DNA from 3 places in the Methylorubrum podarium genome. Region 3 is predicted to be linked to each of the others. Evidence: riboswitches for the same ligand, from Rfam matches in the RefSeq annotation. Region 3 holds a riboswitch; each other region holds the start of a gene.

Region 1 (3,423 bases), on a different contig from region 3:
GGCGGCGAGGAACGAGCCGTCGAAGCCGAGATCGCCGAACTCGTTGACGATGATGGCGAGCCGGCGCCCGCGGGCGTTCTCGACGGTGTGGCGCACCAGCGTCGTCTTGCCGGCTCCGAGGAAGCCGGTGACGATGGTGCAGGGGATCTTCTCGACGAGGCTCATGATGGGGTGTCCCCTCGGGCCGCCCTGAGCGGCGGGATGCGGGCGACGACGCCCTTGCGGAAGGCTTCCGGCCGCTCGCGCCAGGGCACGACGCCGTCGGGCGTGTCGAGGTAGCGGCGCAGGCCCGCCAGGAGGGTGCGGGCGGACGCGCCGGCGTCTTCGAGCGCGTCGAAATCGCCGTAGACGTAGGTCCAGCGGTCGGGCGAGGTCACCGCCACGGTGCAGGGCCGCTTGCAGACCGAGAGGCACTCGGCGCCCGCGATCGTCAGGCCCGGCACCGGTTCCCGCTCGGCCTCCGCGAGGAGCGCGGCCAGCAGCTTGGCCCCCGCGCGCGGCTCGGACGGGTCGCCCGCCGCGCGGCAGGTGGTGCAGACCGACAGGATTGCGGTGTCGGGGTTAGGCCGGAAATCAGGCAGGGAGTCAGGCATGGGCACGGGCGCCCGCCGCGCGGCCGAACAGCCCCCAGGCCCAACCGTAGGCGAGCCCGATCACCGCCCAGAACACGAAGCCGATGGCGAGCGAGCGCGCGGCGAACTGCGCGGCCGTGGCCGGCGGCACCTGCGAGGAAACGGTATCGACCGCGTGCGGCGCCCCGGCGAGATGCGGCGCGACGATGAGGACGAGGCCGCCCAGGATCGTCAGCGGCACCCGCCGCACGGCGATCAGGTAGAGGCCGAGCCCGGTCGCCACCACCGTCATCAGCCACCAGGACTGGCGCAGCACGAGCGGCGCGGCGCCCATGCCCGGCAGTTCCGGCGGCAGGCCGATGGCGGGGGCGAGCGCCACCGCGAGGAAGCCGGCGATGCCGACCGTCAGACCGCTCTGCGGCGTCGGCTCGCGGCGCAAGGCCAGCATCACCGCCGCGAGCAGCAGTGCGTAGCCGACGCCGCCGACCAGCGTGGCGAGCCCGGTGAAGGCCATGCGCTGCAGGCCCGGCGCGGGCTGCCACTCGTCGGAGGTGGCATCGGCCTTGCCGTGATCGTGGCCGCTCCCCCCGTGGGCCGGCACGATCAGCGCGGCGAAGGGGGCATCGGAAGACGGCGCGAGGGCGGCGTGCGCGCCCTCGCCCTCGTAGGTCTCCGCCTGGAGGATCAGCGGGGAGGTCAGCGCGAGCTGCAGGCCCGTCGCGACGACGGACGCGAGGAAGCCGGCGACGAGGGCCGCCGACAGCAATCGGGTGATCATGGAACCGCTTGAAGCCGCTGGAACGCGCGCGCTCAGTGGCAGGGGAAGTTCTGCGCGTGGCGGAAATCGTGCGCCGCGTTGTGCAGCACCGTCGCCGGGGCGAAGCCCGCCACGAAGACGAGACCGAGGCCGAGGAAGGCGGCGACGAGGAGCGCGCGGGCGCCCTCAGCCGAGCGGGTGGCGGCCTGGGTCTGAAGGGTCGCTGTCGTCATCGGGTCACGGGCTCCGGCCGCCCCACCGGCGGCGTTCGAGGACACAAAACGCGGTCGGACGGCAGGTCTCCTGGCTCGCGGCTGGTGTCGCGCCTGCCGCCTTCCCGGATCGCCCGGTGGCTCGTGGCAGGAGCTCGCCGCTCACAGTTGCGGGGGCAGCCGCGGAATCGAGGTTTTTTCAAAAACCTCTCACCGCATTCCCTTTTCACCCCGTCGCCGGGGCACCGTCACCGGGCGGTCATAGCCTGATGCGGGCGGACGCACAACGTGCCGCGCACCGACTGACGGATCACGACGCGATCACCGCAGAGCCCACAGGAAGGCCGCGACCGCCGCCAGACCGAGCCCGCTGCGGACCGCGTGCAGCCGGATCCACCGCCGCATCAGCGGCGCCACGGCGGGATCGCTCTCCGCGGTGGCGAGCAGGGCGCGGTTGGTCGGCATGATCGCCAGCAGGGTGTAGGGCCAGTTGGCCAGCGCGAGCGCCGCCCCGAGCCCCCATCGCGGATCGCCCGTTCCCGCCCAGGCGAGCAGGCCGAGCGCGGTGGCGGCCAGCGCCAGCCCGCCCTGCATCCGCGTCGCCCGCCGATAGCTCGGGCGCCATTGCCGCAACTGGCAGCCCGGATCGAGGACCAGCCGGGCCGGATGCTCCACGAAGCCGACATAGAGCGCCGCGCCGGCAAAGGCCGCCGCCGTGACGAGGGCCAGTTCACCGATCAGCATCGTGGTCTCCCGGAAGTTCGCAAGCGCGCTCGCCGATGGTCCGCACCAGGGCGCGGGCCGCCTCGAGCGCCGCGGGGTCGAGATCGCGGGCGAGCGCCGCCGCCCAGGGGGCCTGCCGCGCCGCCGCCGCCGCGTAGGCGTCCCGGCCCGCGGGCGTGAGGAGGACGAGGCGGGCGCGGCGGTGGTGGGGGTTGTCGCCGAAGGTGACGAGGCCGTCGGTCGCCAGTTCGTTGACCGTCCGCTGCACGCCCTGGCGCGTCATGCCCATGTCGCGGGCGATGCGGGCGACCGGCAGGGGCTGCGCGGCGAGCGCGACGGCGCCGAGCACCTGCCAGCGGGCGCTGGTGAGGCCGAGATCCCCGACCAGACGGTCACCGGCGGCCAGCAGCGCGCCGCCGGACCGGAAAATCTCCAGCACCAGGGCGGTCGCGGCGTCCGCGGCTTCGTTCCTCGTCGATGACATGACAACATATTGTCTATTAGACAGCATGTTGTCAATATGTGGCCTTTGACGCCGGAGCGGCCCCTGGGGCAAAGGGGACGGATGCTTCAGGCCGCTCCCCGGATGACCCTGGTGCTCGGCGGCGCGCGCTCGGGCAAGAGCGCCTATGCCGAGCGGCTGATCGAGGTCTGCCCCGCGCCCTGGCTCTACATCGCCACGGCGCAGGCCTGGGACGACGAGATGCGCGCCCGCATCCACGAGCACCGGGCGCGGCGCTCGGACGCGTGGCGCACCCTCGACGTGCCGACGGCCCTGCCGGAGGCGGTGGCCGCCTCGACCGGGCCGGTCCTGGTCGATTGCCTCACGCTCTGGCTCACCAACCTGCTGCTGGCGGAGGCCGATCTCGACGCGGCCACCGAGGCCCTGGCGCGGGCCTGCGCCGCGGCGCCGGGCCCGCTGGTGCTGGTGGCCAACGAGGTCGGCCTCGGCATCGTGCCGGACAACGCGCTGGCCCGCCGCTTCCGCGACGCGGCCGGGCGGCTGCACCAGCGCCTCGCCCGCGACGCCGACCGGGTCGTGCTCACCGTCGCGGGCCTGCCGCTGACGGTCAAACCCTCACGAGAGAATCCCGCATGAGCGACGACGACAGCCGCCACCGCGAAAAAATGGCCAAGCGCAAGGCGGTGCAGGACGCCG
Region 2 (3,423 bases), on a different contig from region 3:
CGAGAGCTCGAACCCGGCCAGCGATTGCGAGAGGGTGATCAGGCTGTTCACCGGATCGGTCGCGGTGGCGTATTGCGCGTAGAGCGAGGTGTCCGGCGTCGGCTCGTAGAGCAGTGCGAAGCGGTATCCGAGGGCGCGGAACGAGCGCTCGAAGGTCGCGCCGCTGCGCAGGTCCTCGCGATAGAGCCGCGGTGCATCGAAGCGCACGCCGGTGAGGAACGACAGCCGGTCGGTCAGGAACAGCCGATCCTCGGCGAAGACCGAGGCTTGGCTCGTGCGCGTCGCGTAGGCCGGGCTCGCCCGGCCTCCGGGCGGGAAGAAGCCGGGGTCGTAGCCGTTGAGGGGCACGCTCGTCGGCGTCTCGGTGAAGGTGAAGTTGTTGGTGTGGCGGAAGCTGACGTGGTTCACGTCGAAGCCGGCCGAGAACGTGTTGGCGAAGCCGAACAGCGAATGGCGGAAGGTCGCGTCGAAGCGATTCCCGACCTGTTCCTGGCTGTGATAGATTTCGAGATAGTCGGAGCGATCGACCAAACCTGTCGCCGGATTGAAGCGATACTGCTCGACGTCGCGCCAGTGCCGGCGGCTCTGCAGGCGGTAGGCGGTGTTCCGCACGGTCACGTCCGCCGACGGCGTCCACTCGGTCCGGAGCTGCGTCCAGTTGTCGGTCCAGGCGATCTTCGAGTCGCGGACGTTGTAGTTGTTGAAGCGGATGGAATCGGGGACCCGCCCGTTCACTAGCGGCGTCCCCCAGTAGCGGGCGGGCTCTTGGTAGCCGAGATCGTGGCTGAGCGTGAAGGCGAGATCCGGATTCGCCTGGAGCGTCAGCGCGCCCGAGACCGCGAGGTTGCGGAAGTCGCCCTCCGGCGTGATCCAGCCGTCGGCGCGGTTGCCGCTGACGTTGAGGCGGTAGGCGAGCGATTCGCCGATCGGCCCGGTCGAATCGATTGCGGCGCGGGCGATGCCGTCCTCGCCGAGTCCGAAGCGGGCGACGTTGAGGGGCGTGAACAGCGGCTTCTTCGACACGACGTTCACGATGCCGCCGATGGCGCCGTCGCCGTAGAGGACGGAGGCCGGCCCGCGCAGCACCTCAATCCGCTCGACGTTCCAGGTATCGAACGGGAAGGTCACGGTGTTGGCGCCGACATAGAGCCGGGTGCCGTCGAACAGCGTCTGGATCGAGTTCTGGCCGGCGAAGCCGCGGGCGGTGAAGAAGCCGATCCCCGATCCCGGCGAGCCGAAGGCCGTGATGCCGGTGCCGTTCTGTGAGACCGCCTCCAGGACGCTGGTCTGCCCGCGCAGGCGGATGGTCTCGCCGGAGATGATGTCGAGGCTCGCCGGCGTTTCCAGCGGCGTGAGCCCGAGGCGGCTCGCCGAGCGCGACGGCGTGCGCAGGTTGAGCCCGACCGGTGAGGACTGCGTCAGGCTCGGGGTCCGCAGAGCCGCGGAATCCGTGCCGACGGCATCGGCGGGGGCGTTGGGCGGCAGGCCGAGCCCGGCACCGCCCTGCACGGCGATCTCATCGAGGCGCGTGAGCGGTTCTTGAGCCCGAGCCGGGTCGGACAGCGCGAGGGGGAGGGCGGTGGCGACGAGCAGGAGAGACCGGCCGCGGGCGCGGCGGTGAGAGGACGACATGATGGAGACGAAGCCTCGGGACGAACGGTGGCACGTCACCGCGACCGAGGCCGATCCGCCTCAGGCCATGGGCCTCAAGCGTCTCGACACCTGCTGGGACGCCCCGCCCGGCATGGCTCGCGTGTGACCACGGCTGACGGCAGGTCTCCTGGCTCGCGGGTCGTCGCCCTCCATCGTCTTCCCAGGCGAGGCATGCCCAGTGACGTGGTGATGGGGGGCTCTCCGCTCACAGTTGCGGGGACAGCCGCGGAATCGAGCTCGGAAAAGCCCTTCACCGCGTTCCCTTTTGATCCCTTGCGGGAACCGTCAACGGCCAAGCTACGGCTTCGGGGGCGCCGGGGTCAATGCGTCCGGCACCGATCGTTGTGCGCGAATGCCGCGGGGTCCACGATCCCGACCACGCTGCGGACGGCTTCGAGCGTTGACGGAAATAAAAAAGGCCGTCCCGAAGGACGGCCCGAAGTCTAGGGAGGAAACGCCCAAGAAGGGCTGCAGGGTCGCGACGCCATCGCGATCCGGCATGACCATTCTTTCTCACGTTGCACTGCACAATGCAATTGGCGGCGCGTCGGAACGGCCATGCATCCATCGCATATGTTGCCGCTTCGCGATCCGGCGGAGCCAAATCTCCGGCCACGAGTTCCGGTCGTGACGCGTTCCGGCCATCCGGATTTCGCTCCTGGATGTTGAGATGCCTCGCTGGATGTACGCTTTCCCCGTGCTGTTGCTGCTGATGGCGGCCGTCATCGTCTTCGCGTTCACGCGCACCGGTCCGACCGACAATCAGAACACGCACGCGCCGCAGAGCGGCCAGACGCGCTGACGCCGAGCGAACGACTTGTTTTGATCGCTTGCCTCGCTCCCGATCCTTGTCCGGCCTGCAAATTGCAAAGTCGATCGGCAGGATCGTTCGAGAGGGTGCTGTCATGCGGATCGGATGTGCAGTGTTGCTGACCGGGTTGCTGATCCCGTCCGCATCGTGGGCACTGGACGCGCCCGCGGACGTCGCCGCCTTCTTCGAGACGGCCCGGCACCATATCGGCGAGCGCGTCACGCTCGATCATTGTCACCTCGTCTACGCGACGGAGGAGGAGATCACCTGCGTCGGCCTGTTACCGGGGGAGGCGGCAGGCGATGCCCGGATGGCAGGCAAGCTCCTGATCCGCGTCGGCGCGGCGGAGATTTCGGGTCGCAAGCGCGCCCTGTCCCATTGCGCCGGAGGTGCCCTCAACGAGGTCTGCAAGGTGAGCGTTTCGGGCGAGGTCTTCGACGCCTCACGCTCCTTCGGACTGGACGAGGCGCGCCTGCTCGGACTGCGCGAGGCGGCGATCCGCTGGCCCGACTGACGGCAATGCCCATCGCCGAACAGCGAGCGCAGATATATGCATCGCGGGCGGCCCGCGACCGTGCGGGCACGTGAACCGTCGGGAGCCTACCGCGTTGGAACTCCTAGGGAGTTCACCGATGATCGCACGTCTCTTTTCCGCTGCGGCCCTCACGGCCGTCCTCGCCGCCCCCGCCTTCGCCCAGGCACCGGCTCAGACCGGCACCGGCGGCGATCCGGCATCCACCATCTACGCGCCGAACACCTCGGCCGTCGGACGCACCATGCCGCCGGCCGGGGGCGGAGGCGCGCGCCGGGAGCGGGACTCAAACAACCCCGACCGGGAAACCGCCATGGAGCGGAAGAACGACAAGATCGACACCGGAATCTGCATCGGCTGCGACAAGTAGCTCGCGGCGGCCCTCGGGTCACTCCGACCAGCGCAGCGCCGCGGCGGCGGCCAGGGT
Region 3 (3,423 bases):
CTGATGTCGTAGACGGCGACGCCCGGCTCCGAGACCGGGCCCGGCACGACGCGGCGCCGCGCGGCCGAGTCGACCGCGCCGCTGTCGAGCCCGGCATAGGCCATCGCCTTGTTCGAGGACGCGGCCGGCGCCGAGCCGGGCAGGTCGAACATCTTCTCGAAGAAGGAGCGGTCGTCGGTCACCGCGGCGCTGAACACGCTGCGGGTCGGCTCGGTGGAGGCGCGTGCCGTGGCGATCCGGTTCGACGCGGCCCGGGCGGTCTGCGTCCGCGGCTCGAAGCGGAATTCCTCGGGGCGCCGCATCGGCAGCGGCACGGTGAGCGCGACGCGGGCCGTCGGCGCGGCCGGGCGCGGCGCGGCGGAGGGCGCGATGTCGACAGATTGATCCGCGGGGAGGGCGGCGAGCGTCACGGGCGGTTCCGGCGCGGTCGGAGCCCGGAAGGCGACGGCCTTCGGCGCCTGTCGGACGAAGCCGCTTCCGGCCGTGTCGAGGACGGGCGCGGGGTCGAGCATCCAGGCCAGGGCGCCGGGCGCGGCCGGCGCGGCGTCCGCCGGTTCGGCCTCGCCCGAGACCTGCGCGGTCTGTGCGGGCGAGGGCGCGGCGGTCTCCTGCGGTTGCAGCAGGCCGGCCAGGGCGAGGCCGCCGAGGGCGGTGAGCGCGAGCGCCGCGAGGGGCGGCCCGCGCCGACGGCGGACGACGGGCCGGGCGGAGCGACTCTGAACGAGCTCGGCGATGTCCATTCGGGCGGTACTCGACAACGCGGATCCCGCACGGCCTCTCACCGTCTTCCCGGCCTCTCTGTGCCAGAACGACGATCGAGATGGCTTCGCCGATTAGGGAATGATCAACCTTAAGCCTTTCCTCATTGAACGGGATCTTGGTTAATCTTGCCTAAATCGCAGCCACCTCCTGTCAAAAAGCTTTGCCGCTGAACGTCAGGTTCAGCCGTGGCGGACAGCCGGGATGACGGCCAACGCTGCCGCGTCGAGACCGAGCTCTCTCCGCCCGATGCCGCATCGTGCCCCGCGGGTCACAGGCTGTGTAACGTTGTTACATTCCGCGCCGCCGCGTGTTGACCCTTCGCCGCATCGCAGCGAAGGTACGCCTGCCAAGGTTCCCTTGGGCGGATGTCCGAGGGCTAAGAGGGAATTCGGTAAGCCGGTTCGCGCGACGCCGAAGCTGCCCCCGCAACTGTGAGCGGTGAGTTCCCGTCACCGATGGTCACTGGTGCCATGCACCGGGAAGGCCGCGACGGGGGCGCTGACCCGTGAGCCAGGAGACCTGCCTCGGCACGACGATGTCCCCCGGACGGGGTGTTCCGGCGGCGTGCCTGATCGGCGAGCGCGTTCCCCAGCGCGCGTCCGGCCCGGCATCCGCTCGGGCCCGCGTCCGAACAGCCAGAGCGCGCCCTGTGAGAGTTCGGACGAGCCTGTACGCCGTCATCGATGGAAGGCCGGCCCGGCGCCCGCGCTGGATGCTGGCCGCGCTGCTCTGCGCCGGCCTGCCCGGCGCGGAGGCGCGGGCACAGGATTCGGTCACCCTGGACGAGTTGGCGGTCGAGGGAGAGGGGCGCGGCCAGGGCAACGGCGTCGGCAACGGCGCACCGGACGGCCGGACGGCGGCGTCCGGCACGATCGGCCTGATCGGCCCGACGCCGGGCTACCGCGCCGACCGGGCGGTGAGTGCGACGCGGACCGACACGCCCCAGCGCGACGTGCCCCAGGTCGTCACCGTCGCGCCCCGGGAGGTCATCACCGATCTCGCGGCGACCCGTGTCGATCGCGTCTTCAACTACACGCCGGGCGTGGCGCAGCAGAACAATTTCGGCGGCCTCTCCGTCTTCAGCTACGCCATCCGCGGCGTCACCACCTCCGAGATCTACAAGAACGGCTTTCCGCTCAACCGCGGCACGCCGCCCCCGCCGGACACGCAGAACGTCGAGCGCATCGAGGTGCTGAAAGGCCCCGGCAGCGGCCTGTTCGGGCGCAGCGATCCCGGCGGCCTCGTCAACATCGTCACCAAGCAGCCCACGCGCGAGCGCTTCGTGGAGATGGGCGGGCTGTGGGGTTCGTTCGGACAGGTCCGCGGCACGGTCGATTCCGGCGGCGCGCTGAACGAGGAGGGCACGCTCCTCTACCGCTTCAACCTCGCCGCCGGCCGCCAGGGCAGTTTCCGCGATTTCGTGGACGGCGACCGGCTGCTGGTGGCCCCCGTCCTGAGCTGGCAGATCACGCCGGACACCCGGATCACCGTCGAGACCGAGTTCCTGCGCAACCGCATCGTGTTCGACCGCGGTGTCATCGCCCTCGACGGGCGGCTCGGGGTTCTTCCGATCTCGCGCTTCCTCGGCGAGCCGGGCCAGAGCACGTACCAGACCAGCAACACGATGCAGGTGCGGGTCGATCACCGCTTCAACGCCGACTGGCAGATGCGGCTCGCCACCCACTTCAACACCGGCACGCTGGAGGGCGAATCCGCCGAGATCCGTGCCATCGCCGCCGACAACCGCACCGTCTCGCGCGACCGGAACCTGCGCGACTACCGCTGGGACACGGCGATCGGCCAGGCGGAGGTGGTCGGGCGCTTCGACACCGCCGGCATCGGCCACACACTGCTGCTCGGCTTCGAGCGCGAGAGCACCGACAGCCGGGTCGTCTACAACCGCTCGAACTTCCGCACGAGCCCCTACGCCATCGACATCGACGATCCGCGCTACGGCCAGCCGCTGCCGCCGCTCACCATCCCGCGCAACAACCTGGAGCGGATCACCAACACCGCCCTCTACGCGCAGGACCAGATCGCCTTGAGCCCGGAATGGAAGGCGCTGGTCGGCGTGCGGTTCGACTTCTTCGAGCAGTCGTTCCGCGAGCGCATCCCGCGCTCCCAGGTCGATCAGACCTATTTCGCGGCGACCCCGCGGGCGGGCCTGGTCTACCAGCCGACGCCCGAACTCGCCCTCTTCGCCAATGTCGGCACCAGCTTCCGGCCGAATATCGGCCCCGACGCGGCGGCCGTGGCGCTCTCGGGACCGTTCGCGCCGGAGACCGGCATCGGCTACGAGGTCGGGACCAAGATCGACCTCTACGGGGGCGCCCTGGCGCTCACCGCCACCGCCTTCCGGGTCGATCGGGAGAACGTGCTGACGCCCGATCCCAACAACACGGCCTTCTCGCTCGCCGCCGGCGCGGTGAGGAGCGAAGGCTTCGAACTGACCGCCGCCGGCCAGATCACGCCGGAGATCAAGATCCTGGCGGGTTACGTCTACGCCGACGCTTTCGTGACCAAGGACAACGTGCTGCCGGTGGGCACGCCGCTCATCAACGTGCCGCGCCACTCCGGCAGCCTGCTCGCCGTGCACGAGGTGCAGGCCGGCCCGTGGAACGGGCTCGGGATCGGCGGCGGCGTGCGCGGCGTCGGCGAGCG

Evidence for each region. A riboswitch is a leader RNA that binds a small molecule or an ion and turns the genes downstream of it on or off. The one in region 3 is predicted to bind cobalamin.
Region 1: another riboswitch for cobalamin. It lies ahead of ABS772_RS10425 (CbtB domain-containing protein); the one in region 3 lies ahead of ABS772_RS19465 (TonB-dependent siderophore receptor).
Region 2: another riboswitch for cobalamin. It lies ahead of ABS772_RS08330 (TonB-dependent receptor); the one in region 3 lies ahead of ABS772_RS19465 (TonB-dependent siderophore receptor).

Annotation. Positions count from the first base shown of each region.
Region 1 covers NZ_JBELQE010000060.1:21,162-24,584, forward strand. The annotation lists gene cobW (cobalamin biosynthesis protein CobW) at 1-165, opposite strand, end outside; gene ABS772_RS10415 (DUF1636 domain-containing protein) at 162-593, opposite strand; gene ABS772_RS10420 (CbtA family protein) at 586-1,350, opposite strand; gene ABS772_RS10425 (CbtB domain-containing protein) at 1,383-1,562, opposite strand; cobalamin riboswitch at 1,606-1,806, opposite strand; gene ABS772_RS10430 (DUF1772 domain-containing protein) at 1,863-2,285, opposite strand; gene ABS772_RS10435 (MarR family winged helix-turn-helix transcriptional regulator) at 2,272-2,748, opposite strand; gene cobU (bifunctional adenosylcobinamide kinase/adenosylcobinamide-phosphate guanylyltransferase) at 2,830-3,363, shown strand; gene cobO (cob(I)yrinic acid a,c-diamide adenosyltransferase) at 3,360-3,423, shown strand, end outside.
Region 2 covers NZ_JBELQE010000050.1:72,316-75,738, reverse strand. The annotation lists gene ABS772_RS08330 (TonB-dependent receptor) at 1-1,632, opposite strand, end outside; gene ABS772_RS08325 (hypothetical protein) at 1,631-1,759, shown strand; cobalamin riboswitch at 1,754-1,955, opposite strand; gene ABS772_RS08320 (hypothetical protein) at 2,502-2,978, shown strand; gene ABS772_RS08315 (hypothetical protein) at 3,097-3,366, shown strand; gene ccmB (heme exporter protein CcmB) at 3,385-3,423, opposite strand, start outside.
Region 3 covers NZ_JBELQE010000100.1:7,077-10,499, forward strand. The annotation lists gene ABS772_RS19460 (DUF2778 domain-containing protein) at 1-740, opposite strand, end outside; cobalamin riboswitch at 1,095-1,303, shown strand; gene ABS772_RS19465 (TonB-dependent siderophore receptor) at 1,412-3,423, shown strand, end outside.